3 regions of the Rhizobium sp. H4 genome follow, and region 3 is predicted to be linked to each of the others. Evidence: riboswitches for the same ligand, from Rfam matches in the RefSeq annotation. Region 3 holds a riboswitch; each other region holds the start of a gene.
The links. Region 3 has a riboswitch for cobalamin ahead of nrdH (glutaredoxin-like protein NrdH). Riboswitches for the same ligand answer to the same signal wherever they lie in the genome.

Region 1 (10,570 bases), on a different contig from region 3:
CGACTTCGACAGCCGCTCGTTGATCTCGGCCGGTGTGCCCTTCGGTGTATAGATGCCGTGCCAGATACCGACTTCGAAGCCCGGCAGGCCGGCTTCGACCGCCGTCGGAACATCCTTCATCACATCGAGGCGCTTAGGCGAGGTTACGGCATAGGCCTTGATCGTGCCGCCCGTTATTTGCTTCGTCGTGTTGGTCGTCTGGTCGCACATGATATCGACCTGGCCGCCGAGAAGATCGGTCATGGCAGGACCCGTGCCCTTGTAGGGAACGGTCGTCAGCGGCGTCTGGATGGCGCTCATGAACATCATGCCGCAGAGATGCGAGGCTGCGCCGATGCCGGCATTGGCGACCGTCACCTTGTCCTTGTTGGCCTTGACGTAGTCGATCAGCCCCTTGAGGTCGGCCGGCTCCAAGTCCTTGCGGGCGACGATCGTCATCGGCACCTCAGTGACGAGGCCGACATAGTCGAATGCGCCGAGCGTGTCATAGGCGAGCTTGCGGTAGAGCGTGGCGCTGGTCGCCATGCCGATATGGTGCAGGAGGATGGTGTATCCATCGGGATCGGCGTTCGCGACCCGGCCGGCGCCGAGCGTGCCACCGGCGCCGCCGACATTTTCGACGACGATCTGCTGGCCGAGATCCTTCGACATGGATTCGGCGACGAGGCGTGCGACGGTATCGGTCGGGCCACCCGCTGAAAAGGGTACGACCATGGTGATGGTGCGCTCGGGATAGGTTTGCGCCGAAGCGGCGCCGGCGAGAACAGACACCGCGGCAGCCGCGGTCAGGCCGAGCATGGCCTTCAGGATTTTCATCGTTTCCTCCCTGATGAAACAACCGCCGGCACATCCTCCGCGCCGGTTCCGATCGCTATTTGCCGCCGGAAAAGGTCCAGCTGCAACCGCCGCCACCGCTTTCACAAGACGAATTTGCGACAGTGCGATGCAGCATGGGTCGATTTGGAAACAAACGGCTCTCGCGATGGGTGGAAATCCACCCATCGGAATGTGGATCAGCCGTCGGTAATCAGCATCCGCTTGTCGAGGCCGTATTTCTGCATCTTTTCGTAGAGCGTCTTGCGGGAAATGCCGAGCGATTCATAAACCGGCCGAAGGCTGCCGCCATGCGCGACCAGCGCGCTGGCAATGACGCCTCGCTCGAATTCGGCGACTCGCTCCGCAAGCCCCATCGCCTCTTCGGCCTGCCACCCGCCATTGTCGAGACCGAGGACCAGACGATCGGCGGCATTCCTCAATTCGCGGACATTGCCGGGCCAGTCACGCTGGGCAATGTCGGAGATCACCTCCGGCGGCACGAGGAGTTCGTCGCGGCCGTAGCGGGCGGCCGCCTCTCGCACTAGTTGCAGGAAAAGCAGCGGAACGTCCGGCCGTCGTTGAGACAGCGACGGCACGTGCAGCGTCGCAACATTCAGCCGGTAGAAGAGATCGGCACGGAAGCGGCCGGCTGCCACCTCCGCCTCGAGATCCACCTTGCTCGTCGCAATGAAGCGGACGTCGAGCGGCACGATCTCATTCGACCCGAGCCTGGAAATCACCCGCTCCTGCAGCACCCTCAGGAACTTCGCCTGCAGGTCAAACGGCATGGAGCCGATCTCGTCGAGCAGGATGGTGCCGCCGCGCCCGTGCTCGAATTTTCCGTAACGCGGCCTGACCGCTCCCGGAAAGGCGCCTGGCTCATGACCGAAAAGCTCGCTCTCGATGAGATTCGCCGGCAGCGCGGCGCAATTGATAGCGATGAACGGCCGGCTTGCCCGGGCACTGATGTCGTGAAGCGCGCGGGCCACCACCTCCTTGCCGGCGCCGGTCTCGCCGACAATAAGCGTATCGGCATCGCTCGCCCCGATCGCCCGGATGCGGTAGCGCAGATCCACCATCACCTGTGTACGCCCCGGCAGCCGCGCCTCGATATCGTCGCGTTTGCCCGCGACCGCCTTCAGCAGCCGGTTTTCGAGCACGAGGCCACGCCGCTCCATTGCTCGCCGAATGACCCCTGCGAGCATTTCAGGCGTGAACGGCTTCTCGATGAAATCATAGGCGCCTTCGCGCATCGCCTTCACCGCAAGCTGGACGTCGCCGTGGCCGGTGACGAGGATAACTGGCACTTCCTGATCGATCTCGCGGATTTTCTGCATCAGCGTCATGCCGTCGATACCGGGCATGCGGATATCGCTGACGACGACGCCGGGAAAGCTGTAGCCGATCAGCTCCAGCACATGATCGCCGTTCGAAAAGGTCTCGACGCTGAAGCCGGAAAGCTCCAGCGCCTGCGCAGTCGACCGGCGCAACTCTTCTTCGTCGTCGACAAGCAGGATCTTCGCTTCGTTCATTCCGCCGCCTCCGGCATCAGCCCTGCCGCCGACCGCAGCTCGATGCGGAACACCGCGCCCCCTTCGGGATGATTGGCGGCGGCAAGGCTGCCGCCGAAATCCTTGACGATGTTATAGGAGATCGAAAGCCCCAGACCGAGCCCCTTGCCGACGCCTTTCGTCGTGAAGAACGGATCGAAGATGCGCTCGGCAATCGCCGCCGGCACACCCGGCCCATGGTCGCGCACGGTCAGCACTACCTTGCCGGCCTCCTCGAAAGCCGACACTTCGATGCGCCTGTCAGCCAGTCCTTCGACCGCATCGGCGGCATTGGAGATGACGTTCACCAGCACCTGCTGCAGACGCACCGAACCGGCACGCACGACCGGCGGCTGCGTTCCGAGGTCGAGCCGGAGCTCGGCGTCCGCCGCCTTCAGCCGCCATGCGACGATTTCCAGCGTATCACGCATCGCATCGTCGAGAGCGACCGGCCCGAGTTTCTCGTTCGGTTTGCGGGCAAAGTTGCGCAGGTGCCGGCTGATCGAGGCCATGCGGTCGATCAGACCGCCGATCCGCCTAATATTGTCCCTGGCCTCCTCCATTCGCCCGCGGTCGATCAGCACGGCGGCGCTGTCCGTATAGGTCTTGGCTGCGGCGAGCGGCTGATTGAACTCATGCGAAAGAGCCGCCGACATCTGCCCGAGCCCGGCAAGCTTGCCGGCCTGGATCAGATCGGCCTGGGTCTGACGAAGCTGCTGTTCGGTCAGCCGTCGCTCTGAAATCTCCTCCTCGATGCGGCTGTTGACGCGGGCAAGATCGGCGGTGCGCTCCTCAACCCGGCGCTCCAGCTCGCCCTGCGCCTCAGCCTGCATCTGCATGCGCTCGGCAAGCCGCGCCCGCCGCTGGCGGAGCACAGCGACGGCGAGCGCGGCGATACAAAGGATGAGGAAGAAGGCCACCAGTGCCGTGCGCGCCTGGGCGCGGATGGAGCTCGTTTCCATCAGCACGTTCACCGTCCAGTCCTCGGCCGGCATGTAATGCGACAGCACGAGATATTCGCTTGCGCCCCGATCACTTGCCAGCGTCATCAGCTCGTGCTGTTCGAAGCGGTGACGCACCACCGGCAACCCGGTCAGCCTGGCATTGGCATAACGCCGCGAGGCTTCCGTGCGGGCGATGCGGTCGGACGTCAGCGGCAGGATTGCTCCGTAGAGCCATTCCGGGCTTCCCGACATGAAGATGATGCCCTCCGGATCGGAGACGAAGATCTTGTATTCCCCGCCGCTCCAGGAGGATTCGATCATGTCGATATCGACCTTGAAAACGATGACGCCACGGATGTCAGCCCCGACCCTGATCGGCGCCGAGAAATAATAGCCGCGTTTCAGTGAGGTTGTGCCGAGCGCATAAAACCGCGCCTGCCGCCCCTCGATCGCCTCCTGGAAATAAGGCCGGTAGTTGAAATTTTGCCCGACGAAGCTTCCCGGTCCATCATAATTACTGGCGGCGATCGTCTCCCCATCCGGCTTCACGACATAGATGTCGGACGACTTCAACAGCCCGTTGATCTCCTTGAGGTAGAGATTGGCAGTCTCGCGCAACGCCCCGTCGTCGGGGGTGCTGACCAGCTCCTTGATATCGTCGTGATCGGCAATCAGCGCCGGCAGCGCCTCGTAGCGATTGAGGTGGCCGCTGAGCGCCGAAACCGCGAGACGCAGCGTCGTTCCAGCCTGCGCCGAGGCTTCTTCCATGTAGGCGCGCGTCGCAATCGCGCTTCCATAGGTGAAGAAGGCGAAAATGATTATCGGCACTACCAAAAGCGCCGCTATCGCGCGATATCTCGAAGACAGATCCGGCTCCTCCCTTTCTGCCTCCACTCCCCAGCAAGGCACGCCCGACGGGCTCCAAGTCTAATGATACAGACGGGGATTTCCAAGGGTCTGCCGAAACTTGACACCCGGGGAGCCGAATGCCCTATTGCGGCATCCCAAGGAGACCCGCTCATGAGCGACGACCAGACGCCCTCCGACAGCAAGCTGACCAGTTCCAAACGCCGCTGGGCGGCGGAGGGAAAATTCCTGACCGGCCGCGTCAGCCGTCCTGAAGCCGAGCGCCTGCCACCCGGTCAGCACCTCGTCAAGAACTGGCCGGTGCTCGATCTCGGCCAGCAGCCGGTCATCTCCACCAACAGCTGGCGGCTCGATGTCCGCGGCCTGGTCGAAACACCGCTCACGCTCAACTGGGCGGCCTTCCAGGCGATCGAGCAGAGCACCAAGGTCAGCGATATCCACTGCGTCACCACCTGGTCGCGTTACGACAACAACTGGAAAGGCGTTTCGACGCGGGATCTGCTCGATCTCGCCATGCCGAAGCCGGAAGCGGCCTACGTCCTGCTGACGAGTTATGACGGCTACACCACCAACCTGCCGCTTGCCGATTTCGCCGCCGAGGACGCGATCCTGGCGACCTCATGGGAGGGCCTGCCGCTGACATCAGACCATGGCGGCCCGATGCGCCTGGTCGTGCCGCATCTATATTTCTGGAAAAGCGCCAAATGGCTGCGCCAGATCGAGCTGATGCCCGCCGACAAGGCCGGGTTCTGGGAAAAGAACGGTTACCACATGTATGGCGATCCGTGGCGCGAACAGCGCTATTCCGACGACTGAGCTTTCGGCCGCAAGACGCGTCTAAGCACAAGGCCGGCAAGACCGAACAGGGCAGCCAATCCTGTCAACGATGCCATGCTGGCAGGATGAAGCGGCACTTTGCTCCAATTTGGCTTGACGATGTCGGCGGTGTTGAAGGCCTCGCCGCTGAACTGGCAGGTGATGAGCGCGAGCCCGCGTCGCGCCATATCCGCGTCGATTGCCGAGATGATTTCACCCGCCGCGGCCGCCTCCCGCGGCATCTCCCGCATCGACAGCAATACAGCTTTCGTCGCCGCAAGATAGGCATGGGCGCATTCGTTGAAAGGGCTTTCCTCGTCCGTCACGCTGCCCGGCATCCGGCCCCACAGACAATAGGAATACTGGATCTCGGCGTAGTTCAGGACGCGGCGGAACGGTTCGTTGGTATCGACCGCCCGCGACGCCAGCCCGAAAATCCCGCTGCGGTAATCGGAAATGACCGCCATCTCGCCGTGGGAAATGGCGGGGATCTCGAGGCCGGCATGGCTACCGTCGGCGCTGCGCTCATGGGCAGACGTGTTTCCCGCAAGCAATGGGAACAGGCTTGCGATCAGAGCGAGAGCCGCAAGCCTGCCGATGCGCCGGATCACCGGAAGGCGGGCCGCAGCCCGCCCTTGAGGGCAAGCCGTCTTTCCGCGAGCGCTCCGAAGGCAAGGCCGAGCGTTGCCCAGAGAATCGCGTGCATGCCGAGCGAGGTCGTGCGGAACCGCCAGAGTACCATCGCCGAGAAATTCTCCGGCACTTCGTTGATCGGGGGCAGCAGATAAAGCACGACGCCGATGAAGACGAGATAGGCGAGAGCGGCGACGATCGCGCCGTTCCAAAGCCCGAAACGCTCGGAAAGGCGGCGCGACAGCGCCACGGCGGCAATCAGCGCCGCGACCGAAACGACGATCAACAGGAAGAACAGCTCCGTCCTGACGCCGATCGTGTCGGGGTTGCCGACCGCCGGCGGGTTGGCCGGATATTTGATACCGGGAACGAGCACGATCGCCACGAAGGCGGCGATGGCGATGACAGCAGAGGTGCCACGCGCCGAAAGAGCGCTGAAGCGCCCGTGCACGAAAGCAAAGGCGAGGGCAAATAGTCCGCCGACGGCAACGCTGTAAGCCATGACGCCGGTGAAGAGGCCGAGACCGGCCTGCGTGGCGCGGCTGACGACTTCAGGTTCGGCCGCTTGCCCGGCCGCCTGCGCGCTCGCCTCTTCGAAGGCGATTGCCGCATCGACCAGCGGTTCGCCGAAGATATGGGCGAAGGCGAAAACGAGAATGCCAGCAATCACGCCCGCGAACATGCCGCGAAGCAAAAGGTTTCCAACCATGTCGGGAACTCCCTCAGTGGCAGGGAAAGCCGAGAAGGTGGCGGCCGTCATGCACGAATTCATGCACATACATGCCGTTGAACAGCGCCATCGCGCCTTCCTCGGTGCCGACGAAATAGATGGCGATGAGCATCAGCAGGCCGCCGAAGATCGCCCAGGGCAGGATTTCGCCGACCGGGATCGGCGCTGGTGCCGCGACGGGCGTGAAAGTGGTGTCAGACATGTATTCCTCCGGAATGACGCGTTCAGTCGAAAGAGTGCTTGTGCGGCAGGGTCTGACTTCCAGCGCGAAGAGCTTTCGACACGCTGGTCACAGTGGCGCGACCGCGCCGGATTTCCACCGGCTTCCAAACCCGCAACAGCCCGGTTATATCTGCACGCCGAAGAGACTGTCAACGAAACTTCACGAAACGCCTAAGGGCCATCCCCACCGCTATCCGGAGATCAGCACGACCGTGAACACGCGCCTCACCTGGATCTGCCACGGCGCGACGGCGGCGAGTCGCAAGGCCCTTTTCCCGCTCGACGAACCGCTGGAAGGCAAGGCCGCTGAAGAAGCTGGCGGGATGGCCGTCCTCCCCCGTGCCGACCGTATTGTCACGAGCCCAGCCTTGCGTGCCCGCGAGACAGCCGAGGCGCTGCGGCTTCAGGCCGGGATAGAGCCGTCGCTTCGCGACTGCGACCATGGCCGCTGGGCCGGCAGGCCGATCGCGGCGATCGAGGCGGAAGAGCCGGAAAGCCTCATGGCCTGGATGACCGAGCCGGCAGCAGCACCGCACGGCGGCGAGAGCCTTGTTGATCTGCGAAAGCGCGTCGTCGGCTGGATGGACACCCAATCGGCCCTCGGCGGTCACGTCATCGCCGTCAGCCATGCGGCTGTCATCCGGGCGGCCGTCGCACATGTGCTTCAGGCGCCGCCTTCCTCCTTCTGGCTGAGCGACGTCGAGCCGCTCGCCATCCTTCGCATGACCAGCAACGGCAGCCGCTGGTCTCTGCGCTTCCAGCATTAGAGAACCCGCATTTTATCCAGCCTTACACAAGCAAATTGTGTCATCCCTGTTGAACCCGGTTGCCCGGGGACTACCTTCCTTGTCCCAAGGAGATGGAAGAATGACATATGATTGGAGTGGAGAACGGACGCGGCGCCTGCGTTTTATGCGCTTCGCCACGTTCACGGTTCTGGCCGGTCTCATCGTCAGCGTTCCGCTGCTGATCGTCACCGCCTGACGCACGAGAAAGGGCGAGCATGCGATAGCACGCTCGCCTTCGTTCTTCATCCTATCTTTGCAGTACCAATCACCTGCGGCAATTATTCTCCTTATGGTCGAGATCCGTCAAACAGCCGCCACGCAATTCCGGTTGTATCTCAATACCATCGGGGCTTCTGATGCCGCAGCGGCAAACCCACCCCTCTGAAAATTCGCCTTCTGGTTTCAACGAACATTTCAGACTTTTGTGATATCACCACGCGGGGTGGAGATGGAGAAGGCATTATGCCGGTGTTTTTCCAGAGCAGAGCCGGAAGGCAATGCATGTCGATCGTCGGTTTGGGGATAACCCTCTGGCTCCTCGGTACGCTGCTCCGGTTCGACGACAGCCTCGTTTCATTCATGACCCATTTCCGCGCCTATGGCGCCGACAAGCTCGTTCTTGGGCTCGGCATCGCTGGCGCTATGAGCTTCGTCTATTCGGTGCTGCGTATTGCCGACCTGCGCAAGGAAATGGAATTGCGCGTCGCCGCTCAGGCGAAGGCCGATTGGACGGCAACTCATGACCATCTGACCAAGCTACCGAACCGCTACGCCTTCGAGCGCAAGGCTCTCGCACGGCCTATCAAGAACGACGAGGCCGAAGTCGAGGAATGGGACGACAACGTCACCATTTTCTCTGTCGATCTCGACGGCTTCAAGAAAGTCAACGATCTCGTCGGCCACAAAGGCGGCGACGTGTTGCTCATCGAAGTCGCCAGGCGCATCTGCGCGCTCGGCAATGCAGATTGCGTCTACCGCTTTGGGGGCGACGAATTCATCATCGTCGCCTTTGCTTTGACCGCGCAACGGGAGGAGCGTTTCGCCAGGCTGCTGATCCAGGCCGTGACCCGACCGATCCATATCGATGGCTTTGCCGTCGAAGTCGGCGCCAGCGTCGGCTACGATCGCTGGGCTGAGGGAACCGAACCGCTGGAAGATGCCGCCCATCGTGCCGACCTCGCCATGTACGAGGCCAAATCACGCGGCCCCAACCATTTTCTCGCCTTCGAAACCTCAATGCAGGACAAGGTAGCCGAGCGCGCCTCCTTGGAAACCAGACTGCGCGCCGCAATCGCCAGTAAAGACATTAAGCCCTTCTATCAGCCGCTGATCGACCTGAAGACCGGCCAGCTCTGCGGTTTCGAAGCGCTCGCGCGCTGGGCGGGCGAGGATGACATCCACATTCCGCCGCCGGTCTTCATCGACATTGCCGAGGAAACCGGCATGATCACCGCCTTGTTCGAGGATCTGCTCGCCCAGGCCTGCAGCGACGCGCTCACCTGGCCGGCGCATGTCATGTTGTCCTTCAACGTCTCGCCAGTGCAGATGGAAGACAAGCTCTTGACATCCCGCATCCTCAAGGTGCTGTCGGCAACCCGGCTGCCGCCGCAACGCCTGGAAGTGGAGATCACCGAGAACGCGCTGATTCAGGATCCCGCCATCGCCGCCGTCATTCTTGAAGAACTGCATGCTGCCGGCATCCAGATCGCCCTTGATGATTTCGGCACGGGCTATTCGAGCCTCGCCCAGCTCGCCCGCTACCGCTTCGACAAGATCAAGATCGACAAAAGTTTCATCGCCACCTATCGCGACGACGAACGCCAGGAAAAGATCGTCCGCGCCATGCTTGGTCTCGGCAGAAGCCTCAATATCAAGACGACTGCGGAAGGCGTCGAGGAGCATGGCCAGCTCGCCTTCCTGCTGCAACTCGGCTGTGACATCGGCCAGGGCTATCTTTTCGGCAAGGCGATGCCCGCCGCCGAGGCGGACACCTTCATCCGCGACCGCAACGCCAATCTGGCATCCACGGCCTGACGAGGCTTTAAGCGCGTCGCATTCAGTTTGATTTATGCGACGCGCTAGAACACCTGCCGCAGGATCATGGGAAGCATCGCGATGAACCTCTCAAGACGTCCTCACCACCCACGCCCGTAAGTCACTGACGGCAGAGCATTGCCCGCTGCGGGATGGCTGAGGGGCGCATTCATGAAAGGTGCCGGGTTACAATCCGAATGCATCAAGAGGGCCGGGCGGGCCCGCAAATACGCGTGACGGACGAATAGATATCTTTCCATCAGAAGTCCCGGCACTAAGTTCGGTCATCATTATGCCTGCGCGGAACTGCTAAAGACATGTCATCGACCGACCTGCTTCTGACCTTCAATGCCGGCTCTTCTACCGTCAAAATCGGCATCTTCTCGATTGAGAGCGCCGAAGCACGACACATCGGCAAGTGCGTCATCGATTTTCGTGCCGACCCACTCAGCCTCAGCCTGAACAAGGGACTGCAGACGTTCGACCTGCCGCTGAAGGCGGAGGTAACGGACGACCTGCACGGCGTCATCGATGAGACCTTCGGGCTTCTCGCCAACCACTTCGACATGACCGCCGCGCACGCCGCCGGTCACCGCGTCGTCCATGGCGGCGACCGCTTCACGAGGGCAGCCGCCCTCGACACCACCACAATCGATGCCGTCGAAGCGCTGATCCCGCTCGCGCCGCTGCACCAGCCGCAAGCGCTGCGTTTCATTCGCGCGCTCAGACATGTGAAGCCGCATCTTGTCCAGACAGCCTCCTTCGACACCGCCTTCCATGCCACGCAGGATGATCTCGTTCGCCGTCTCGCCATACCCCGTTCCCTGCATGACGAGGGCATCAAGCGTTATGGCTTCCACGGGCTTTCCTATAAATTCATCGCTGGTGAACTTGCCGGCAAGGCGCCGCAGGCTGCCAAGGCGGTGGTCGCCCATCTCGGCAGCGGCGCCAGCCTCTGTGCGCTCGACAAGGGCATCAGCCGCGATTGCAGCATGGGCTTTTCGACGCTCGACGGCATCCCGATGGCAACGCGCCCGGGCTGGCTCGATCCCGGCGTCATCCTGCATCTGGCAGGAGAGAGAAAACGCTCCCTGGGCGAGATCGAGGATCTGCTCTATCACCGCTCGGGCCTGCTCGGCGTTTCCGGCATCAGCGCCGACACGCGCGACC
Region 2 (10,570 bases), on a different contig from region 3:
CCTCAGAACATGTCGAACAATGCGGCGGTTGCCGACGACGGCGGCGAGATCGGCCGAGCGCAATGGCTGCAGTCATTGGCCGCCCGCACGCCGTCCTCGGTGCATATGAATCCGGTGCTGCTCAAGCCGCAATCGGAAAACGGCAGCCAGATCATCGTGCAGGGCAGCGTGTTCGGACAGGCGAAGGGGCGGGATTATCAGCGGTTGAAGCCGCGCCTGCTCGGCGCCGTGCTCGAGAGCTTCGAAACAGTGGCTGCCGGAGCCGACCTCGTCGTCATCGAGGGCGCCGGCTCGCCGGCCGAAATCAATCTCAGAGCCGGCGATATCGCCAATATGGGCTTTGCGACCAAGGCGGGCGTGCCCGTCGTGCTCGTCGGCGATATCGACCGCGGTGGCGTCATCGCCTCGCTGGTCGGCACGCACGCGATTCTCGATGGCCGCGATCGAGCGATGATCGCCGGCTATATCATCAACAAGTTTCGCGGCGACGTCTCGTTGTTTACCGATGGCATCCACGCCATCCGGGGCTTCACCGGCTGGCCCTGCTTCGGCATCGTGCCGTGGCTGCCGGATGCCGCGCGCCTGCCGGCCGAAGATTCGGTCGTGCTCGAACGGCTGGTGAGGAGCGGGACGGGCGCGCTGAAAATCGCCGTGCCGATGCTGCCGCGCATTGCCAATTTCGACGATCTCGATCCGTTGAGAGCGGAGCCGGATGTCGAACTGGTCTTCGTGCGATCAGGCGAGCGGCTACCTGTCGATGCGAGCCTGATCATTCTTCCCGGCTCGAAATCGACGATTTCGGATCTCGCCGATCTCAGGGTTCAAGGCTGGGACCGCGATCTTGCGGCGCATGTCCGGCGCGGTGGCCGGGTGATCGGCATTTGCGGCGGTTACCAGATGCTCGGTCGCACGGTACGCGATCCGCTCGGCATCGAAGGCGGGACGAGCGAGGCGGCGGGGCTTGCGCTGCTCGACGTCGAGACCGAGATGGCGCCTGAGAAGACGGTGCGCAACAGCCAGGCCCGTTCGACCGAATACGACGTACCGCTCGCCGGCTACCAGATCCATCTCGGCGTCACCCGCGGCCCGGATTGCGTTCGGCCCTCGGCGATCGTCGACGGCGCGCCCGATGGAGCGCTGTCGACCGACGGGCGGATCATGGGCACCTATCTGCATGGGCTCTTCGGCAGCGACGCCTATCGCGCCCGGCTGCTTCAGAGCTTCGGCCTATCCGGCGAGCGGCGGAATTACCGTGACAGCGTCGAGCAGGCGCTCGACGAGATCGCCTTGGCATTGGAGCGTCACCTCGATCCGCACTGGCTGGCGGGGCTGCTCGGTTAGCCGCAGCGGTGCGGCCGAATTGCGCATCACTTTCACTCGACCGGGAGTAGCATCGCGACATCAAGCAGGCTAATGAATAAGAAGCGCGATTTCGCTCTTTCATCGTCTGTCCGGCGAGTTAGGCGCAGCAGGCCCGACGGCGGAAAGATTCCTTCACTTTGTCGCCCTCATTCGGAGATGCAAAAAATTAACGATCATATTCAGTGGCTTATCGAGCAGGGAATCACCTGTGAGCATATTGGCGATCTCGTCGCCGGTTTATGCGACCGGCTGATTGCAGACGGCGTTCCGATCTGGCGTGCGAGCATCAGAATGCCTTCCCTCCATCCCATGTATCGTGGCGTCGCCGCCAATTTCGAGCGGGGCGGTGCAATCGTTCTCGAGAATGCCGAGCATGGCAGTGAGACGGAACGCAGCTTCGAGAAGACGCCGATCTTTCACCTTTTGAGCCGCGACGAAAAAACCGGGCGATGGAACCTGGCGAAAGGCGAGGGGCTTGAGTATGCCGAGCTTCACGAATTCGCGCTTGCCGGCGGCACGGATCACGTCATTAGCATTTTCGAATTCCCGAAGGAGGTCGCGTTACGCGGACTGGGCTTTTCGCTCACCAGCGATGCGCCCGGCGGATTTTCCGACGACCAGCTGGCGATCATCCAGGAGCTGTTGCCGGCTCTGGGGCTGGCGGCCTACCGTGTCGCGGTGTCGAAGACCGCAACCGAAATCCTTGCGGTCTATACCGGCGCCAGAACGAGCGCGCGTATCCTTGCGGGGGAAACCCGCAGGGGAATGGGCGGCTCCATCGATGCAGCGATCCTGATTGCCGACCTGCGCAATTTCACCGCGCTGACCGAGGTATTCCAGCCCGCAGAGATCGTCGGGTTTCTCAACGAGCATTTCGAGCTGATCGACCGGCATGTCGAGGAAAATTCCGGCGAGATCCTCAAATTCATGGGCGACAGCGTGCTGGCGATCTTTCCAACAGAGGCCGAGGACCCGCAAAAGGCCTGCAAGGCGGCGCTAGCTTCGGCTCAGAATCTGCTGAAGGCAAACGAAGAGCTCAATCGGGAGCGCACGCGCCACGGCGGCCCGGATATCGGCATCGATGTCGTCTTGCATCTCGGGGAAGTTTTCTACGGAAATGTCGGCGCTCACGGCAGGCTGGACTTCACGGTGATCGGCAGAGCGGTAAACGAGGCTTCGCGGCTGGAAAAGCTGTGCGGGATGCTTGAGCAGCCCCTGCTGCTGTCAGCGAGCTTCGCGACGACCTGTGCCGTGCCCTGTGACTATCTCGGATCTTTCGAGCTGCGCGGCGTGTCGAAGGCGGCCGACGTTTTCAGGCTTGCCGGCGCCGCCTCATAAGGCACCTAAATCTCGCCCGATACTTCGCGGCGGCGGCGATCGAGTTCTTCGCTGTAACGGCGCAGCGTGTGGCTTTCGCTAAGCTGGCCGACCACCTTGCGCTCGATCAGATTGTTGACGACGGCGAGCGCTTCGCTTTCGCTCTTGTCGAAGATCGCCGCCGCCTGCCTGGCATTCATCTGCGGCTGCAGGAAGTCATTGCGGTAGCGGACGAAATCGGCAAGCGTCTGGCTCTCGTCCTGAACATCGGTCGGGTTGGCGTAGATCTCCGGCACCAGCACGAGCCCGGCATATTTGTCGTTTTCCTCGACGAGAATGACACGCTGGGTCGAGCCGATGGGGAAGGCCTTCTTGAACTCCTCCAAGGAGATGCCCGCCTTTGCGGTCTTGACGTCGGCGCGCATCAGCTTGTCCACCGTCAGGTTGCGGATCCAGCCGACGTCATGGGCGCTGCGGATGCTTTCGCCGCGCAGATGGAAGCGCCATGTGGCGAAGGAATAACCGAAGGTCGAGCGCACGACGAGCGAGGAGGTGATGACGGCGGCAAGCACCAGCGCCGTGATCGGAAAATCGCCGGTGATCTCGAGCGCCAGGAAGGTCATCGTCAGCGGTCCGCCGATGACAGCGACGGCGAGCGAACTCATCCCGACCACGGCGTAGATGACCGGCGTCAGCGTCGCATCGGCGAAATAGGGACCGCAATAGGCAAAGAGCTTGCCGAGCAGGGCGCCCATGAACAGCGAGGCGAAAAACAGGCCGCCCCTGAAGCCGGAACCGATCGAAATTGCCGAGGCCAGCGATTTCAGCAGAAAGAGGCTGATCAGCGACGGCATCGTCACGTCGCGGGAAAGGTTGAGGTGCAGTGCGCCGTGACCGGCCGATAGCACCTGCGGCGAGATCATCGCGAGAAGTCCGACGATGATGCCGCCGAGCGCCGGGCGAAAGGGCGGGGCGATCGAGCTTTTGCGCGCAAGCTCCTCGACGAAGGCCACGCCCTGCATGAGAAGAATGCCAACGCCGGCGCAGAAGACGCCGAGCAGCAGCGCCGGGACATAATCGGCCGGCACGACCGAGCCGAAGCTGCCGATATCGATGGTGAAATCGCCTTCGGCAAGCAATCTCGCGATGAGGGTGGAAACGAGGGCGGAGACGACGACCGGGGTCAGCGAGACGATCGTGTAGGTGCCGATAATCAGTTCGAAGGCGTAGAAGGCGCCGGTCAGCGGCGCGTTGAACGCGGCGGCGATGGCGCCGGCTGCGCCGCAGCCGACGAGAATGCGCAGATCCGAGCGGCGCAGCTGCAGCTTCAGGCCAAACTTGGAGGCAATGCCGGCGGCAAGCTGGGTATAGCCGGCCTCCAGGCCGACTGAGGCGCCGAAGCCGTTGGAGATCAGGTTCTGGACGGCGACGATGATGCTGTCGGTCAGGGAGAGACGGCCGCCATGCAGCGCATTGGCCTCGATGGGGTCGACCATCGGCTTCTTGCGCCGTTTTGCCAGCACGAAAAGAAGCAAGCCGAGCAGGACACCGCCGATCACGGGGGCAGTCAGCAGCAGCATCTTGTCGTCGATCACCGACGAACTCAATCTTTCGCTGTCGGCGATGCCGAAAACCAGCTGGTGCAGTTCGTTGGAGACGAAGCTCATGCCGGTGACGGCGAGCCCGGAGGCGATGCCGACGACGGCGCCCGCCAGCGACAGGCCGACTTCGCTGCGGCGGGTCAGCGCACGCACCCGGCCCGGATCGAAGAAAACACGCAGCGCGCGCAGGCGGCGCCGATCCAATTTCATAAGCATGGCTAGACAACTAGGCGGGGAGAGGCCCGGTCAAGGGCGGCGGTGCCGTCCGCTTGCAACGCAATTGCGGCGAAAAGCCGGCGCGCGGGATAAATTTTTATGACGTAAGTCTCTGATATAAGACGACTTTTTATCTAGGATAAGTCGTTTTTATGCGAGATCCTCCTCCGACCGGCCATCGTCGCCGTCACACCAAGGCCGTTGACTCCATCCCCTGGCTTGCCTAACCATCCCTCAACGGATGGTCGTTTTGCCATCCCGACATAACGGATGGTTCCGGATCGGCAGTTGCCTTTCCGGATGAAAAGGGAATGTGACGGGGCGGACCCAAGCCGGGCGCCTTCATCACAGCCGACCCCGCGACTGTAGAGCGGTCAGGGTCTTCCATCCGGCATCGAGCTCTTTCGGCCGGCAGCCTGCAATGGTGCAGGCGGGCGGAAGGAGCGCATGCCGGAAAAGCCACTGGAAATGCATGGTGATCAACCGGGGTCGGACGCCTCCATCTCTACGAATCGTCCACCTTTTCACCGATGCAGCCGGGAAGGCGAGGCGGATCCGCTGGCACGATCAGGGGCGACCGGTTTTCCGGTCCGCCCCGATCGCGGCCGATAACCGCGAGCCAGGAGACCTGCCTTCCGTGCCGGGCGAAAAGCCCACCCTGGGCAAGTGGCCCGCTGCCAGCACGGAGGTTGTTTTGGCTGAACGAATGAATTCGGCGCTGCCTGGTGCGGCGCGATCAACTGGTGCCGTTTCGAGGCTTGCTGACGCTAGGCTCTTGCAAGGCGCTTACCTCTCCTCCCTCATTCCTGTGCTTGTCCCAGGAATCCAGCGTGCCCAAGTCTTTGGGCACAGGAGAATTATTACGTCAAATAGAGTCATTCACGGCGCCGACGCGCCGTTGCTGGATTCCTGTGACAAGCACAGGAATGAGGGCAGAAGGTGGGATGCCGCCTCCAGCAAAGGGACCGTTTGCTCATGACGACTGCCCCATTCACCACCGTCTTCATCCTCGGCGGCGCCCGCTCAGGCAAATCGCAATTCGCCGAATCCCTCGTCGTTTCGACCGGCCTTGATCGCCACTATCTCGCGACCGGCCGGGCGTGGGACGAGGAGATGCGGGCGCGCATTGCCCACCACAAGGCCGACCGCGGCCCGTCTTGGACCACGCATGAGGAGCCGCTCGATCTTGTCGGCAAGCTCGCCGCCATCGACGGCGAGGACCGTGTGGTGCTCATCGACTGCCTAACGCTCTGGGTCACCAACCTGATGATGGAAGAGCGGGACATGGCAGCGGAGTTTGCCGCGCTTGGGGATTTCGTGGCGCGAGCAAAGGCGCGGCTGGTCTTCGTCTCCAACGAGGTCGGCCTCGGCATCGTGCCGGACAATCGCATGGCGCGGGATTTTCGCGATCATGCCGGCCGATTGCACCAGTTGATCGCGGCGAAAGCCGCCGAAGTTTATTTCATCGCGGCAGGCCTGCCGCTGAAAATGAAGGGTTGAAGTTTCATGAACCAGAAGATTCCCGCAACCGTCATCACCGGCTTTCTTGGTGCCGGCAAGACGACGATGATCCGCAACCTGCTCACCAATGCCGGCGGCAAAAAAATCGCGCTCATCATCAACGAGTTCGGCGATCTCGGCGTCGATGGCGACGTGCTGAAGGGCTGCGGGGCCGAAAACTGCAGCGAGGACGATATCATCGAGCTGACCAATGGCTGCATCTGCTGCACCGTTGCCGACGATTTCATTCCGACGATGACAAAGCTGCTCGAGCGTGAACAGCGGCCCGACCATATCGTCATCGAAACCTCGGGCCTCGCCTTGCCGCAGCCGCTGGTCGCCGCCTTCAACTGGCCTGACATCCGCACCCAGGTGACCGTCGACGGCGTCATCACGGTGGTCGACAGCGCTGCTGTTGCTGCCGGCCGTTTCGCCGACGACCACGATGCCGTCGAGGCGGCCCGCAGCGAGGACGAATCGCTCGATCACGAGAGTCCGATCGAGGAGCTGTTCGAGGATCAGCTGACCTGCGCCGATCTGATCGTGCTCAACAAGACCGACCTGATCGATGTGGCGGGCCTCGGCCGCGTGCGCGACGAGGTCGCGTCCCGCACCCAGCGCAGGCCCGTGATGATCGAGGCGAGAAACGGCGAGGTGCCGGCCGGCATCCTGCTCGGCCTCGGCATCGGCACGGAGAATGATCTGGCCAACCGCAAGTCGCACCACGAGTTGGAGCATGAGGACGGCGCGCCGCACGATCACGATGAATTCGACAGCTTCGTCGTCGAGCTTGGCCCGATCGCCGATGTTGCCGGCTTCGTTGAACAGTTGAAGGCGATCATATCAGCCCATGACGTGCTGCGCCTCAAGGGCTTTGTCGACGTTTCCGGGAAGCCGATGCGCCTGCAGCTTCAGGCGGTCGGCAGCCGCATCGATCACTATTTCGATCGTACCTGGGCAGCCGATGAAAGGCGCGCCACGCGCCTCGTCGTCATCGGCCTGCACGAGATGGATGAGGACGCCGTGAGGACGGCGATCGAGGCGCTGGCGTAATCGATGCATCTGCTTCTGGCCCAGCAGGGAACGATCAGCGACGGCGAGGAGGCGATCGACCTCGGGCAGACCCCGGGCGAGATCCTGTTCCTGTCGGCGGCCGACAGCGAGCTGGCGGCGATCGCGGCCGCCCATCGCGCCTGCGGTGGGCCGCATTCGCTGCGGCTCGCCAGCCTGATGAGCCTCAAGCATCCGATGTCGGTCGATACCTATGTCGAGCGCACGGCGCGGCACGCCAAGCTCATCATCGTGCGCGCGCTGGGCGGCGCCAGCTATTTCCACTATGCGCTGGAGGCGCTGCATGCTTGTGCGGCCCGCAGCGGCGCGCTGGTTGCAGTGCTGCCGGGTGACGCCAGGCCGGATGCGGGGCTGACTCCGTTTTCCAACATCGGGCTCGATGATCTCAATGCCCTCTGGACCTATCTGATCGAGGGCGGCGATGCCAATGCACGCGCCTTTCTCGATTATGCCGGTGCGATGCTGTCGGGCGCGCAGAAGCCGGCGCCGGCGGTGCCTTTGATGAAGGCCGGCATCTGGTGGCCGGGACGGGGGCTGATCGGGGTGGAGGAATGGCGGCGGGTTGCCGGTTCGCATGTTGCGCCACCTTCGGCCGCCGAGCGTGGGACGGAGAAGGTGGAACTCGAACCCACAACATCCCCCGTCGTCGCCATCAGCTTCTACCGCGCGCTTGTGCAGAGCGGCGAAACCAAACCAGTAGAAGCGCTGATCGAAGCCTTGCGGGCACTTGGTCTTCGGCCGCTGCCGGTATTTGCCTACAGCCTCAAGGATCCTGTCTCCACAGGCATTCTCGAAAGCGTATTTTCGGCGCTGAAACCCGAGGTCGTGATCAACACGACCGGTTTTGCGGTCTCGGCACCCGGCGCCGATCGGCAGCCGACGGTGCTGGAGGCGAATGGCGCGGTCGTGCTGCAGGCGATCCTGTCGGCCTCGTCGCGGGACGCATGGGCGGCCTCCTCGCAAGGCCTGTCTGCGCGCGATCTCGGCATGAACGTGGCGCTGCCCGAGGTCGACGGTCGGGTGCTGGCGCGGGCGGTCTCCTTCAAGACGGCGGCGCGTTACGATGCGGCGGTCGAGACCAACATCGTCGCCAGCGAACCGGACGCCGGTCGGGTGCGCTATACGGCGGAACTCGCCGCCAATTGGGCGCGGCTGCGCGCCACACCGGCGCGTGACCGGCGCATCGCCCTTGTCATGGCGAATTATCCGAATCGCGACGGCCGGCTCGGCAACGGGGTTGGTCTGGATACGCCGGCCGGCAGCATTGAGGTGCTGCGGGCGATGAAAGCAGCGGGTTATTCAGCCGCCGATATTCCGGCCGACGGCGACGCGCTGATCAGGCATCTGATGCAGGGGCCGACCAATTCAGGGCATGACGGCCGAGTGATCCGCGAGACGTTATCCCTGAGTCGTTACAACAGCTTCCTGGCGTCTCTTCCCAATCAGATTCAGGATGAGGTGAGGGCTCGCTGGGGCGATCCCGAGAAAGATCCGTATTTTCGCGAGGGCGTCTTCGCTCTGCCTTTCGCCCGCTTCGGCGGCGTCCTCGTCGGCATTCAGCCGGCGCGCGGCTATAACATCGATCCGAAGGAAAGCTACCATTCGCCGGACCTCGTGCCGCCGCACGGTTATCTTGCCTTCTACGCTTTCCTGCGCCGCGAATTTGGCGCCGACGCCGTCATCCACATGGGCAAACACGGCAATCTCGAATGGCTGCCGGGCAAGGCGCTGGCGCTGTCGGAGAACTGTTATCCCGAGGCCATCCTCGGACCGCTGCCGCATCTTTATCCCTTCATCGTCAACGATCCGGGCGAGGGCACACAGGCCAAACGGCGGGCTACCGCCGTTATCATCGATCACCTGACGCCGCCTTTGACGCGCGCCGAGAGCTATGGGCCGCTGAAAGATCTGGAAGCGCTTGTCGACGAATATTACGAGGCCTCCGGCGGCGATCCCCGCCGCATCCGCCTGCTCAGCCGGCAGATCCTCGATCTTGTCACCGATATCGGCCTCGACCGGGATGCCGGCATAATCAGCGGCGAAAACGAAGGCGAGGCGCTGAAGAAGCTCGACGCTTATCTCTGCGACCTCAAGGAAATGCAGATCCGCGACGGGCTGCATGTGTTCGGGGTGTCGCCGGAAGGGCGGCTGCTGACGGATCTGACCGTGGCACTGGCACGAGTGCCGCGCGGGCTGGGCGAGGGTGGGGATGCGAGTTTGCAGCGGGCGATTGCTGGGGATGTGCTTCAAAACCCCGCCCCAACCCCTCCCCACAAGGGGGAGGGGCTTGCTGGGCGCGCCGTCCCACCATCAGCTTTGGTCGGAGAGGTTGCCGCAAGTGCGACGGTAAGCCCCTCCCACCTGTGGGGAGGGGTTGGGGAGGGGTCTTCTTTTGACCCACTCGACTGCGACATGGCCGCTTCCTGGACCGGCCCACGCCCTCAGATTCTCGCCGACATTATGGATGCCCCCTGGCGGACCAGCGGAGACACCGTCGAGCGCATCGAACTGCTGGCGGCCAAGCTCGTCTCCGGCGAGATTGCCTGTCCTGCGGAATGGACGGCGACGCAGGCGGTGCTCTCCGAGGTCGAGACCCGTCTCAAGCCCTCGATCCTTGCCTGCGGCCCGGCGGAGATCTCAGGCCTGCTTGCCGGCCTCGACGGCCATTTCGTGGCCCCCGGTCCCTCCGGCGCGCCGACACGCGGGCGGCCCGATGTGCTGCCGACTGGCCGCAATTTTTACTCGGTCGACAGCCGCGCCGTGCCGACGCCGGCGGCTTATGAACTCGGCAGGAAATCGGCAGAACTGCTAATCCGCCGCTATGTGCAGGATCATGGAGAATGGCCCGTTTCCTTCGGTCTGACGGCCTGGGGCACGTCGAACATGCGCACCGGCGGCGACGATATCGCCCAGGCGCTGGCGCTGATCGGCGTCAAGCCGCTCTGGGATATGAGCTCGCGGCGGGTCTCCGGCTATGAGATCGTCCCGCAGGCGGTGCTTGGGCGGCCTCGCGTTGACGTGACGCTGAGAATTTCCGGCTTCTTTCGCGACGCGTTTCCCGAGCAGATCGCCTTGTTCGACAAGGCGGTTCGCGCCGTCGGCGCGCTGGAAGAGGACGATGCCGACAATCCGGTCGCAGCGCGCATGCGCGGCGAAGCGGCAAGGCTTGCGGCCGCCGGTCTCGACGCCGCCTCGGCGAAACGGCGGGCGGGTTATCGGGTTTTCGGCTCGAAACCCGGCGCTTACGGCGCCGGGTTGCAGGCGCTGATCGACGAAAAGGGCTGGGAGCGGCGTGCCGATCTTGCCGAAGCCTATCTCGTCTGGGGCAGCTATGCCTACGGCGCCGGCGAGGAGGGCAAGGCCGAACGCGGCTTGTTCGAGGAGCGGCTACGATCTGTGCAAGCCGTCATTCAGAACCAGGACAACCGCGAGCATGACCTGCTCGACAGCGACGACTATTACCAGTTCGAGGGTGGTATGGCGGCTGCGGCCGAGTCGCTTAG
Region 3 (10,570 bases):
TCATCATTGCCATGCTGGTCGGGCTGGTGCCGATCGCGCGGCGCGCCGTCATGGCGGCTATGGCCGGTACGCCGTTTTCGATCGAGATGCTGATGACGATCGCCGCTGTCGGCGCCGTCATTATCAATGCGGGAGAGGAAGCGGCGACGGTCGTGTTCCTGTTCCTCGTCGGCGAGCTGCTGGAGGGCGTGGCGGCGGGCAAGGCGCGCCAAAGCATCCAATCGCTGACGGCACTGGTGCCGAAGAATGCGCTGCTCGAAGAAAATGGTGCAACGCGGGAGGTGCCGGCGGAGAGCCTTGCCGTCGGTGCGATCATCATGGTGCGACCCGGCGACCGCATCTCGGCGGATGGCGTCATCGTATCGGGCGAGAGTGCGATCGATGAGGCGCCGGTGACGGGCGAGAGCACGCCGGTGCGCAAGGGTGTCGATGCCGCGGTTTTTGCCGGAACAGTGAATGGCGATGCAGTGCTCCGGGTTCGCGTCACCGCAGCCGCGGCCGACAACACCATCGCCCGCGTCGTCAAGCTGGTGGAGGAAGCGCAGGAATCGAAGGCGCCGACGGAACGCTTCATCGACCGGTTCTCTCGTTATTACACGCCCGGCGTGGTGGTGGTTGCAGCATTGGTCGCGGTGGTTCCGCCGAGCTTCCTTTCCGGCGCGTGGGGCGAATGGGTCTACAAGGGCCTTGCCATCCTGCTGATCGGCTGCCCCTGCGCACTCGTCATCTCGACGCCGGCGGCGATCGCCGCCTCGCTTTCCGCGGGCGCACGGCGCGGGCTGTTGATGAAGGGCGGCGCGATACTGGAGAGCCTCGGCCAGGTGACCATGGTCGCCTTCGACAAAACAGGCACGTTGACGGAAGGCAAGCCGCAGGTGACCGACATCATTTCCTTCGGATTGAGCGAGGCGCAGGTCTTGTCACGCGCGGCGGTGCTGGAGCAAGGCTCCAGCCATCCCCTGGCGCTCGCCATCCTCAATCGTGCTCGGGCGGACGGTGTTCCCGTGCCGCCGGCCTTCGAGCTGGAGGCGCTGCCGGGCAAGGGCGTCACCGGAAAAGTCGGGGGCGAGACTCTGGATCTGCTGTCGCCGTCCGCCGCCCGCGAGCGCGGGGCGCTCGATGGAGATCAGGATGCGCGTATCATCGCGTTGAACGACGAAGGCAAGAGCGTGTCGGTGCTGCTCGTCAACGGCGCGGCAGCCGGCCTGATCGCCATGCGCGATGAGCCGCGCGAGGATGCCGAAGCCGGGCTTTCCGCGCTCAAATCGGCGGGCGTCAAGGCGATGATGCTGACGGGCGACAACAAGCGGACGGCGGCAGCCGTTGCCGGCATGCTCGGCATCGACTGGCGCGGCGAGATGATGCCCGAGGACAAACAGAAGGTCGTCGGCGAATTGAAACGTCAGGGTTTCATTGTCGCCAAGGTCGGCGACGGCATCAACGACGCGCCGGCGCTTGCCGCTGCCGACATCGGCATCGCCATGGGCGGCGGCACCGATGTGGCGCTGGAGACGGCGGATGCCGCCGTGCTGCATGGACGCGTCGGCGACGTGGCGCGGATGATCGAACTGTCCAAACGGACGATGCGCAATATTCTGGAGAATATCACCATCGCCCTCGGGCTGAAGGCGGTGTTTCTGGTGACGACGATCATGGGGATCACCGGCCTCTGGCCGGCGATTCTCGCCGATACCGGCGCCACCGTGCTGGTGACGATCAACGCGCTCAGGCTGCTTCGGGTAAAGGGATAATGACGATTTGGGCCTGACCGGGAATCGCAAATCGCAGGGAGCGGCTACAGGCCGACTCTCAGGCCGCTGACAAAGGACGCACAAGCAGTAAAAGATTGTCGCCTTAAGAGATCGCCGCCCGCCCCTCATCCGGCTGCCGCCACCTTCTCCCCGCAGGCGGGGCGAAGGGAGATAGTCGCGACCTCTCCGTCCCTCTCACGGCTCTCACAAGGCACGTCCCCTCTCCCCGTTTTTACGGGGGAGAGGGTTAGGGTGAGGGGCACACATCGGTCCGAATTGGACAGCACAAGGCCGAGGATGACGCAGGGAAGAGGCTCCGCCAGCCTGTTTTCTTTAAGCCTTCGTTATCCATGTCCTTCACAGGAAGGCAGCGATTTCAATCCTGCCGTAAGGCGATGTACAAACCATCCATTGACGTTATTTTGGATTCGCGTACTATATCTAGTGTTCAGAGGTTCCTTCGATTCGTCAGGATCGCGGGCTAAGACGGGAATACGGTGCGTTTCGCCATGATGGCGCGACAAATCCGGAGCTGCCCCCGCAACTGTAAGCGGCGAGCAACTGTCCGATTTCAGGTCACTGGAGCATGATGCTCCGGGAAGGCTGGGCAGGATGCTTCGACCCGCAAGCCAGGAGACCTGCCTCGAACGAAACGTCCACCGGCGGGGTGTCCGGAAGGTCGCGTTGCATGACTGCGGATTTATCCGCATCGCGTTTCGCAGGCCCGAACCTCCGCATCAGCCACTTCGGGGTGAAGTCATGTCAGTATCGCAGTTCAGGCCGCCACCCGCGCCAGGCAGAGGGCGGATCACGCCCGGCGGCTGAACGGCCGCATCGTTTCAAACCATCCGAGAATGTTTCGAGGGATTTCGAAAGATTTCCGATCGATATCGCGTGTCTCGATCGCATCGTCACGAGGAATATCATGACCATTACCGTCTATAGCAAACCTGCCTGCGTCCAATGCACCGCCACCTATCGCGCCCTCGACCGCCTGGGCGTCGATTACGATATCATCGATATCTCGCAGGATGCCGAAGCGCTCGATCGCGTCCGCAGCCTCGGCTACATGCAGGCGCCCGTCGTCATCGCCGGCGAGCGGCATTGGGCGGGTTTCCGTCCCGATATGATCAGCGCGCTCTCCTGACCGGAAAACGGCGATGGGGCTGCTCGTCTATTATTCCAGCCGATCGGAGAATACCCATCGCTTCGTCGCCAGGCTCGGACTGCGCGCGGCGCGCATTCCGGCTAGCGGCGCAGAGGCGCTCCCTATCCGCGAACCCTTCGTTCTCGTCGTGCCGACTTATAGCGGCGACGGCGGCAAGGGGGCCGTTCCCAAGCAGGTGATCCGTTTTTTGAACGATGCGGAGAACCGAGGACATATCCGCGGCGTGATTGCCGCGGGCAACAGCAATTTCGGCGAGACATACGGGCTTGCCGGCGACGTGATCTCGCGGAAGTGCCAGGTGCCCTACCTCTACAGGTTCGAGCTCATCGGCACGGAGGAGGACGTCGTCAACGTCAGATACGGATTGGAACGGTTTTGGACACGGGAACAACTCTGACGCGGGATGCGGGCGCAAAACCGCATAACACTTTTGCTCATCCCGCCGGCGAACGCCCCGTGAAAGCGGCGGAAACGCTCGACTATCACGCGCTGAACGCCATGCTGAACCTCTATGACGACGAAGGCAGGATCCAGCTCGACAAGGATCGCATGGCGGCGAAGCAGTATTTCCTGCAGCATGTGAACCAGAACACGGTGTTCTTTCACAATCTCAGGGAAAAGCTCGATTACCTCATGACCGAGGGCTATTACGAGCAGGAGGTGCTCGACCAGTACTCCTTCAATTTCGTCCGCGACCTGTTCGATCAGGCCTATGCGAGGAAATTCCGGTTCCCGACCTTTCTCGGCGCATTCAAATATTACACCAGCTATACGCTGAAGACCTTCGACGGAAAGCGCTATCTCGAGCGCTACGAGGACCGCATCTGCATGGTGGCGCTGACCCTGGCACGGGGCGACGAAGCGCTTGCCCGCGATATGGTCGACGAGATCATTTCCGGCCGGTTCCAACCGGCGACGCCGACCTTCCTCAATGCGGGCAAGAAGCAGCGCGGCGAACTGGTTTCCTGCTTCCTGCTGCGGGTCGAGGACAATATGGAATCGATCGGCCGATCGATCAATTCGGCGCTGCAATTGTCGAAGCGCGGCGGCGGCGTGGCGCTGTCGCTGACGAACATCCGTGAGGCCGGCGCGCCGATCAAGCAGATCGAGAACCAATCCTCGGGCATCATTCCGGTGATGAAGCTGCTCGAAGACTCGTTCTCTTATGCCAACCAGCTCGGTGCCCGTCAGGGAGCCGGCGCCGTTTATCTCAACGCCCATCACCCCGACATTATGCGCTTCCTCGACACGAAGCGCGAAAATGCCGACGAGAAGATCCGGATCAAGACGCTGTCGCTCGGCGTCGTCGTGCCCGACATCACCTTCGAGCTCGCGAAAAATAATGAGGATATGTATCTGTTCTCGCCTTACGACGTGGAGCGCGTCTATGGCGTGCCTTTCACCGAGATTTCGGTGACGGAAAAGTACCGGGAGATGGTGGCGGATGCGCGCATCTCGAAGAAGAAGATCAAGGCGCGCGAATTCTTCCAGGTGCTCGCCGAAATCCAGTTTGAGAGCGGTTATCCCTACATCATGTTCGAGGACACGGTGAACCGGGCGAACCCGGTCGCCGGGCGTATTTCGATGAGCAATCTCTGCTCGGAGATCCTACAGGTCAGCGAAGCGAGCGAATACAACGACGACCTCTCCTACAAGCATCTCGGCAAGGATATTTCCTGCAATCTCGGCTCGCTGAACATTGCGGCGGCGATGGACTCCGCTGATTTCGGCAGGATGATCGAGACCTCCATCAGGGCGCTGACGGCGGTCTCCGACATGAGCCATATCGCCTCGGTTCCGTCGATCGAGAAGGGCAATGACGAAAGCCATGCGATCGGGCTCGGCCAGATGAACCTGCACGGTTATCTCGCCCGCGAACGTATCTTCTATGGTTCGGAGGAAGGCGTCGATTTCACCAATATCTATTTCTATACGGTGACCTACTACGCGATCCGCGCCTCGAACCTGCTGGCGGTCGAACGCGGCACAAGCTTCAAGGGCTTCGAAAATTCGAAATATGCCTCCGGCGATTATTTCGACAAATATACCGAACAGGAATGGAAGCCGACGACCGAGAAGGTGCAGGCGCTGTTCGACAAATCAGGAATCCATATTCCGACACAGGAAGACTGGGCGGCGTTGAAGACGGCTGTCATGACGTCCGGCCTCTATAACCAGAACCTGCAGGCGGTGCCGCCGACCGGGTCGATCTCCTATATCAATCATTCGACCTCCTCGATCCATCCGATCGTCTCGAAGATTGAAATCCGCAAGGAAGGCAAGATTGGCCGCGTCTATTATCCGGCGCCGTTCATGACCAACGACAATCTCGATTATTATCAGGACGCCTACGAGATCGGTGCGGAGAAGATCATCGACACCTATGCGGCGGCGACGCAGCATGTCGACCAAGGTCTGTCGCTGACCCTGTTCTTCCGCGACACGGCGACGACGCGCGATATCAACAAGGCGCAGATTTACGCCTGGAAGAAGGGCATCAAGACGATCTACTACATCCGCCTTCGCCAGATGGCGCTGTCCGGCACCGAAGTGCAGGGCTGTGTGTCTTGTACGCTGTGAATTGATTTCGCTCCGGACCGGCAAGATGCCCCTCACCCTAACCCTCTCCCCGTAAAAACGGGGAGAGGGGACGTGCCCTGCGAGAGGTTTGTGGGGAACGGAGAGCTTGCGGCGTGCCTCCTTCGCCCCGCAAGCGGGGAGAAGGTGCCGGCAGGCGGATGAGGGGCAAACTCAGACAAATTCCTCAAGAGGGACCGCTCAATGAACATGCAATTCAAATCCGTTTCCCGCGTGCGCGCCATCAACTGGAACCGTATCGAGGACGATAAGGATCTCGAAGTCTGGAACCGGCTGACCGGCAATTTCTGGCTGCCTGAAAAAGTGCCGCTGTCCAACGACATTCCCTCCTGGGCGACGCTGACGGCGGCCGAGCAGCAACTGACCATCCGCGTCTTCACCGGGCTGACGCTGCTCGACACGATCCAGAACGGCGTCGGCGCGATCAGGCTGATGGAAGATGCGATAACCCCGCATGAGGAGGCGGTGCTTTCCAATATCTCCTTCATGGAGGCGGTGCATGCGCGCTCCTATTCCTCGATCTTTTCGACGCTGTGCTCGACGCCCGATGTCGACGATGCCTATCGCTGGTCGGAGGAAAACGAGTTCCTGCAGCGGAAATCGGCGCTGATCATGGAGCAGTATGGTTCAGGCGATCCATTGAAGAAGAAGGTCGCCAGCGTCTTCCTCGAAAGCTTCCTGTTCTATTCCGGCTTCTACCTGCCGATGTACTGGTCGAGCCGCGCCAAGCTGACCAACACGGCCGACATGATCCGGCTGATCATCCGCGACGAGGCGGTGCACGGCTATTATATCGGCTACAAGTTCCAGCGCGGGTTGGAGCGGCTTTCCGAGGAGAGAAGGCAGGAGATCAAGGATTTCGCCTTCGACCTGCTGCTCGAGCTCTACGACAACGAGGCCCGATATACCGAGGCGCTCCATGACGGCGTCGGGCTGACCGAGGACGTCAAGAAATTCCTGCATTACAATGCCAACAAGGCGCTGATGAACCTCGGCTACGAGGCGCTGTTCCCGGCCGAGGCCTGCAAGGTCAATCCGGCGATCCTGTCGGCGCTTTCGCCGAATGCCGACGAGAACCACGACTTCTTCTCCGGCTCCGGGTCGTCCTATGTCATCGGCAAGGCTGTGGCGACCGAGGATGAGGACTGGGATTTCTGAGGTTTTATCGCCATCTGCCCTTATCATTTGCTTCCCTGTCGCCCACATTCAGCGGAAACTGAAATCGATCCTCGCCGATGACGCGATGTAGCGGAGTTTTTTGATGTCGTCTTTTCCAAACAAGGCCGGGATTGCCGTCGAAGCCAACGACGGCGTTTGGCCGATCCGCAGGAGACGCGTTCTCGACTGGCTGGTGAACGAGACGCGCGGCGAGCGCTTCATCGACAACATCCTGGTGGAGATGTGTGAGAAGCTGCTGGCGGCTGGGGTGCCGGTGGCGCGGGCGACGCTGCATTTCAGGGTGAACCACCCGCAATGGGTCGGTGCCCGCATTCTTTGGAAGGAGGGACTGGCGGAGGCGAAGATCGATACATTCGCCTATGGCGTCGAAAACACGCCGGAGTTCCTGACCAGTCCGGTCAACGCGATCCATCAGGGTGCGGAGGAGGTGCACAGGCAGCTGGAAGGCGCAGCCGACGGCGAGATGGATTCATTCTATCAGGACCTGCGCGACGACGGCTTGACCGAGTATATCGCCTGGCCGGTCGAGCACACCTTCGGCAAGCGGCATGTCGTGACATTTTCCACCAGCCGGCCGGGCGGCTTCGAGCGCGGACATGTCGATTTCCTGCGCGATCTCCTGCCAGCGCTAACGCTTGTCAGCGAAATCCGGCTGAAGAATATCATGGCGCGCACGCTGCTGCAGACCTATGTGGGACCGCATGCGAGCGAACATATCCTGTCGGGCGTCACGACGCGCGGCAGCGGCGCCACCGTCGGCGCGGCGATCATGATCTGCGACCTGCGCGACTTTACGGGGATCTCCGATCTCTGGCCGCGCGACGATGTCATCCATCTGCTCAACGATTATTTCGACGCCATGTCCGACCCGATCGAGCGCTATGGCGGCGAGATCCTGAAGTTCATGGGCGACGGATTGCTGGCGATCTTCCCGTTAGCCAAGGAAACGGCCTGCCATGATCTGCTGCAGGCGATCCGCGAGGGGCAGGCGTTGATGGCGCAACTGAACCAGCAGTATGCGGGCAACGGGCGTGAACCGCTGCGCTACGGGGTCGGCGTGCATGTCGGCGATGTCATGTACGGCAATATCGGCTCGCGCCGGCGGCTGGATTTTACCGTCATCGGCCCGGCGGTCAATGTCGCCTCGCGGCTGGAAAGCCTGACGAAGGAGGTCAAGCGTCCGGTGCTCCTGTCACGGGCCTTCGTCGAAATGGCGGGCTGCGCGCAAGATATGGACAGTCTCGGCACCTTCCCGCTGCGCGGGCTCGGAGAGCCTGTCGATGTCTTCGCTTTTCCGGAGCGTTAAAGCATGTCGCGCAAAAGTGTGCCGCGGTTTTGCGGCAACGACATGCGTAAAAACAAAGAGCTAAAGCGCGACGAGCGAATCTGAAGGATCGCGACGCGCTTTAGCCTCAGGCCGAGTCATACGCCGCGCTTGTTCCCCCACAGCAGCACATGCAGCTGAGGCAGCACGCGCGGGGCAAACCATCCATCAACAGTCACTTTCTCCACGAGCCAGTGCATCCGATCCATCACGCCGTCGATATCGATACGGGCGTCGTCGTCATCCGGCGGCGGCGGCGTGTGGTTGCCCGGCTGAAGGTACAAGGGAATATAGGGATAGCGCTCCCCCACCTGTCGCGCAAACGCGTAATCGGCATCATCGAAGACCACGATTTTCAATGCGATCTCCGGCCCGCCGGCGGTGAGCCGAAGGCAATTGCCGAGCTCGCCCCAATTGGTCGACATTCCGCTTGACGGCGGCTTGGGGCTCAAGACCAGGACGTCGAGATCGCGAAACCAGTTCCGGGCCACACTTCCCTGCGTTTCCAGCGCGAAGCGGTATCCCTGGGAGTGGCCGAGCTCGATCAGCGGTCCCAAAGGCTGGATCGCCGGATTGCCGCCGGACAAAGAAACCGTCATCGGCCGGCCTCCGGAGAGCTTCGTGACCTCCTGCCAGATCGCCTCGGCCGACATGGGGCTCCATTGATCCCGGTATGCGCTATCGACCGCGTGAAGGCTGTCGCACCACGAGCAGCGGTAGTCGCAGCCGCCCGTCCGGACGAACACCGTCGGCAGCCCGATCAAGGCGCCTTCGCCCTGGATGGTCGGGCCGAAGATCTCACTGACGCGAATAGTTTCGGCGCTCACGGTCTGTACTCCGCCCAGGTCTTCGGCGTCTCGCTGACGCGGACGGACGATGTCTCTGGGAAGCGCTGCTTGCACCAGTCGTAAAAGTGCTTTGCCAGGAACTCGGACGTGACCTTCGAATGACCGAAGACCTCGTTCAGGTGGCGATGATCGAGAGCTTCGTCGATATAGCGCTTGAGCGGCGAGAGGTCGTGATAGTCGCGAACGAAGCCGTCGTCATTCAGGCTTTCGGCGGCGAGCTCGACGACGACGATATAGTTATGGCCGTGGAGCCTGGCGCATTGATGGTCGGCCGGCAGATAATCCAGCTGGTGCGAGGCGGAGAGGTGAAATTCCTTAGTGATGCGATACATCAACGCACCTCCGCGGCGGAATATTGCGACACCGCCGCTTTCCAGAAATCCCGGTCTTCATAGTCCGTCGGATCGGAAATGCCGGCAAGATGGAAAGCCTCGCGGCGTTCGACGCAGGTTCCGCAGCGCCCGCAATGGAGCCTGCCGCCTTTGTAGCAGGACCAGGTTTCCGAAAATGGTGTGCCGTGCTTCGCGCCATCGGCCACAATCGCCGCCTTGGGAACATCGACATAAGGGGCGAGCAGTCTGACGTTGGCATAACCGTCCAGCGCTTCGTTCTGCATGCGCTGGAAGGCGTCGATGAAGCCCGGCCGGCAGTCGGGATAGATGAAGTGGTCGCCGCCATGCACGGCGACGGCAACGGCATCGGCCTTGTGCCCAGCGGCCAGGCCGAAGGCGATCGCCAGCATGATGGCATTGCGGTTCGGCACCACGGTGGCCTTCATGGTCTCCTCGGCATAGTGGCCGTCCGGGACCTCGACATTATCGGTCAGCGCCGATCCGCTGAGATGGCCGCCGATGGCGGCGATATCGATGATATGATGAGGAACGGCGAGACGCGCGGCGCACCGGGCGGCGAAACCGAGTTCCTTGCGGTGCCGCTGGCCGTAGTCGAAGGAGACGAGGCCGATAAGCTGTTGTTCCGCTGCTATCTTGTGTGCAAGCGAAACGGAGTCGAGTCCGCCAGAGCAGACGACGAGAGTCTTCATATTTTGGATTCCCTTGTTTTGACCGGGTGGGCTGCGACCGGATTACGGCGTCCTTCTACGGCAAATCACGCCTCAGGGAAATAGGCAGGGCCCAATGATCGGAAAATTGATCAGCGGCCGATCCTCGTGGATGGCGTTGGCGACAATGCGCTATCGATATACGTCGGCTGCGGATGAGATCGCACTCGCGGGCGACATGGAGACCGCGTCTGGCTCTCAAAGGCGTATAGGTGGACTGGTGAATAGTAGGATTAATAAAGTAATTAATTCAATAGGATAATAGATAAGGCATATTTTTCTCGGGAGTCGAGAAAGGACTTGACGATCAGAGGCTTATAACGTTTTAAATTAGCAACCGTGCGGAGGAGCGCGGCCGAATGTTGACCGTCGCAACGCGGAAAGCATCGGGCGGCAGGGAGGGCCCGCCGCCGATTTTCAATGGGAGGAATTTCATGCGCAAGTTCTTGAGCTCGGCGGCTGTTGCCGTCGTGATGATGGCTGGCCTCGGTGCGGCCCAGGCCGCCGACGTAAAGGAAGTGCAGATGCTGCACTGGTGGACATCAGGCGGCGAGGCGGCTGCCTTGAACGTGTTGAAGGAGGATCTGTCGAAGGAAGGTTTTGCCTGGAAGGACGTGCCGGTTGCCGGCGGCGGCGGTGATG

Region 1: linked by a shared signal. The riboswitch ahead of C4N04_RS10540 (CbtB-domain containing protein) and the one ahead of nrdH (glutaredoxin-like protein NrdH) in region 3 are both predicted to bind cobalamin.
Region 2: linked by a shared signal. The riboswitch ahead of cobU (bifunctional adenosylcobinamide kinase/adenosylcobinamide-phosphate guanylyltransferase) and the one ahead of nrdH (glutaredoxin-like protein NrdH) in region 3 are both predicted to bind cobalamin.

Annotation. Positions count from the first base shown of each region.
Region 1 is NZ_PSOW01000005.1:359,359-369,928, reverse strand. It holds gene C4N04_RS10570 (tripartite tricarboxylate transporter substrate-binding protein) at 1-816, opposite strand, end outside; gene C4N04_RS10565 (sigma-54 dependent transcriptional regulator) at 1,014-2,348, opposite strand; gene C4N04_RS10560 (sensor histidine kinase) at 2,345-4,219, opposite strand; gene C4N04_RS10555 (sulfite oxidase-like oxidoreductase) at 4,331-4,993, shown strand; gene C4N04_RS10550 (hypothetical protein) at 4,978-5,604, opposite strand; gene C4N04_RS10545 (CbtA family protein) at 5,601-6,335, opposite strand; gene C4N04_RS10540 (CbtB-domain containing protein) at 6,349-6,558, opposite strand; cobalamin riboswitch at 6,585-6,735, opposite strand; gene C4N04_RS10535 (histidine phosphatase family protein) at 6,791-7,345, shown strand; gene C4N04_RS10530 (bifunctional diguanylate cyclase/phosphodiesterase) at 7,829-9,400, shown strand; gene C4N04_RS10525 (acetate/propionate family kinase) at 9,718-10,570, shown strand, end outside.
Region 2 is NZ_PSOW01000011.1:175,306-185,875, forward strand. It holds gene C4N04_RS18680 (cobyric acid synthase) at 1-1,341, shown strand, start outside; gene C4N04_RS18685 (adenylate/guanylate cyclase domain-containing protein) at 1,519-2,700, shown strand; gene C4N04_RS18690 (chloride channel protein) at 2,706-4,496, opposite strand; cobalamin riboswitch at 4,751-5,147, shown strand; gene cobU (bifunctional adenosylcobinamide kinase/adenosylcobinamide-phosphate guanylyltransferase) at 5,472-5,996, shown strand; gene cobW (cobalamin biosynthesis protein CobW) at 6,003-7,049, shown strand; gene cobN (cobaltochelatase subunit CobN) at 7,053-10,570, shown strand, end outside.
Region 3 is NZ_PSOW01000034.1:8,911-19,480, forward strand. It holds gene C4N04_RS31020 (heavy metal translocating P-type ATPase) at 1-1,751, shown strand, start outside; cobalamin riboswitch at 2,187-2,412, shown strand; gene nrdH (glutaredoxin-like protein NrdH) at 2,677-2,898, shown strand; gene nrdI (class Ib ribonucleoside-diphosphate reductase assembly flavoprotein NrdI) at 2,912-3,316, shown strand; gene nrdE (class 1b ribonucleoside-diphosphate reductase subunit alpha) at 3,295-5,499, shown strand; gene nrdF (class 1b ribonucleoside-diphosphate reductase subunit beta) at 5,701-6,675, shown strand; gene C4N04_RS31050 (adenylate/guanylate cyclase domain-containing protein) at 6,779-8,002, shown strand; gene queE (7-carboxy-7-deazaguanine synthase QueE) at 8,119-8,847, opposite strand; gene queD (6-carboxytetrahydropterin synthase QueD) at 8,844-9,200, opposite strand; gene queC (7-cyano-7-deazaguanine synthase QueC) at 9,200-9,910, opposite strand; gene C4N04_RS31070 (ABC transporter substrate-binding protein) at 10,363-10,570, shown strand, end outside.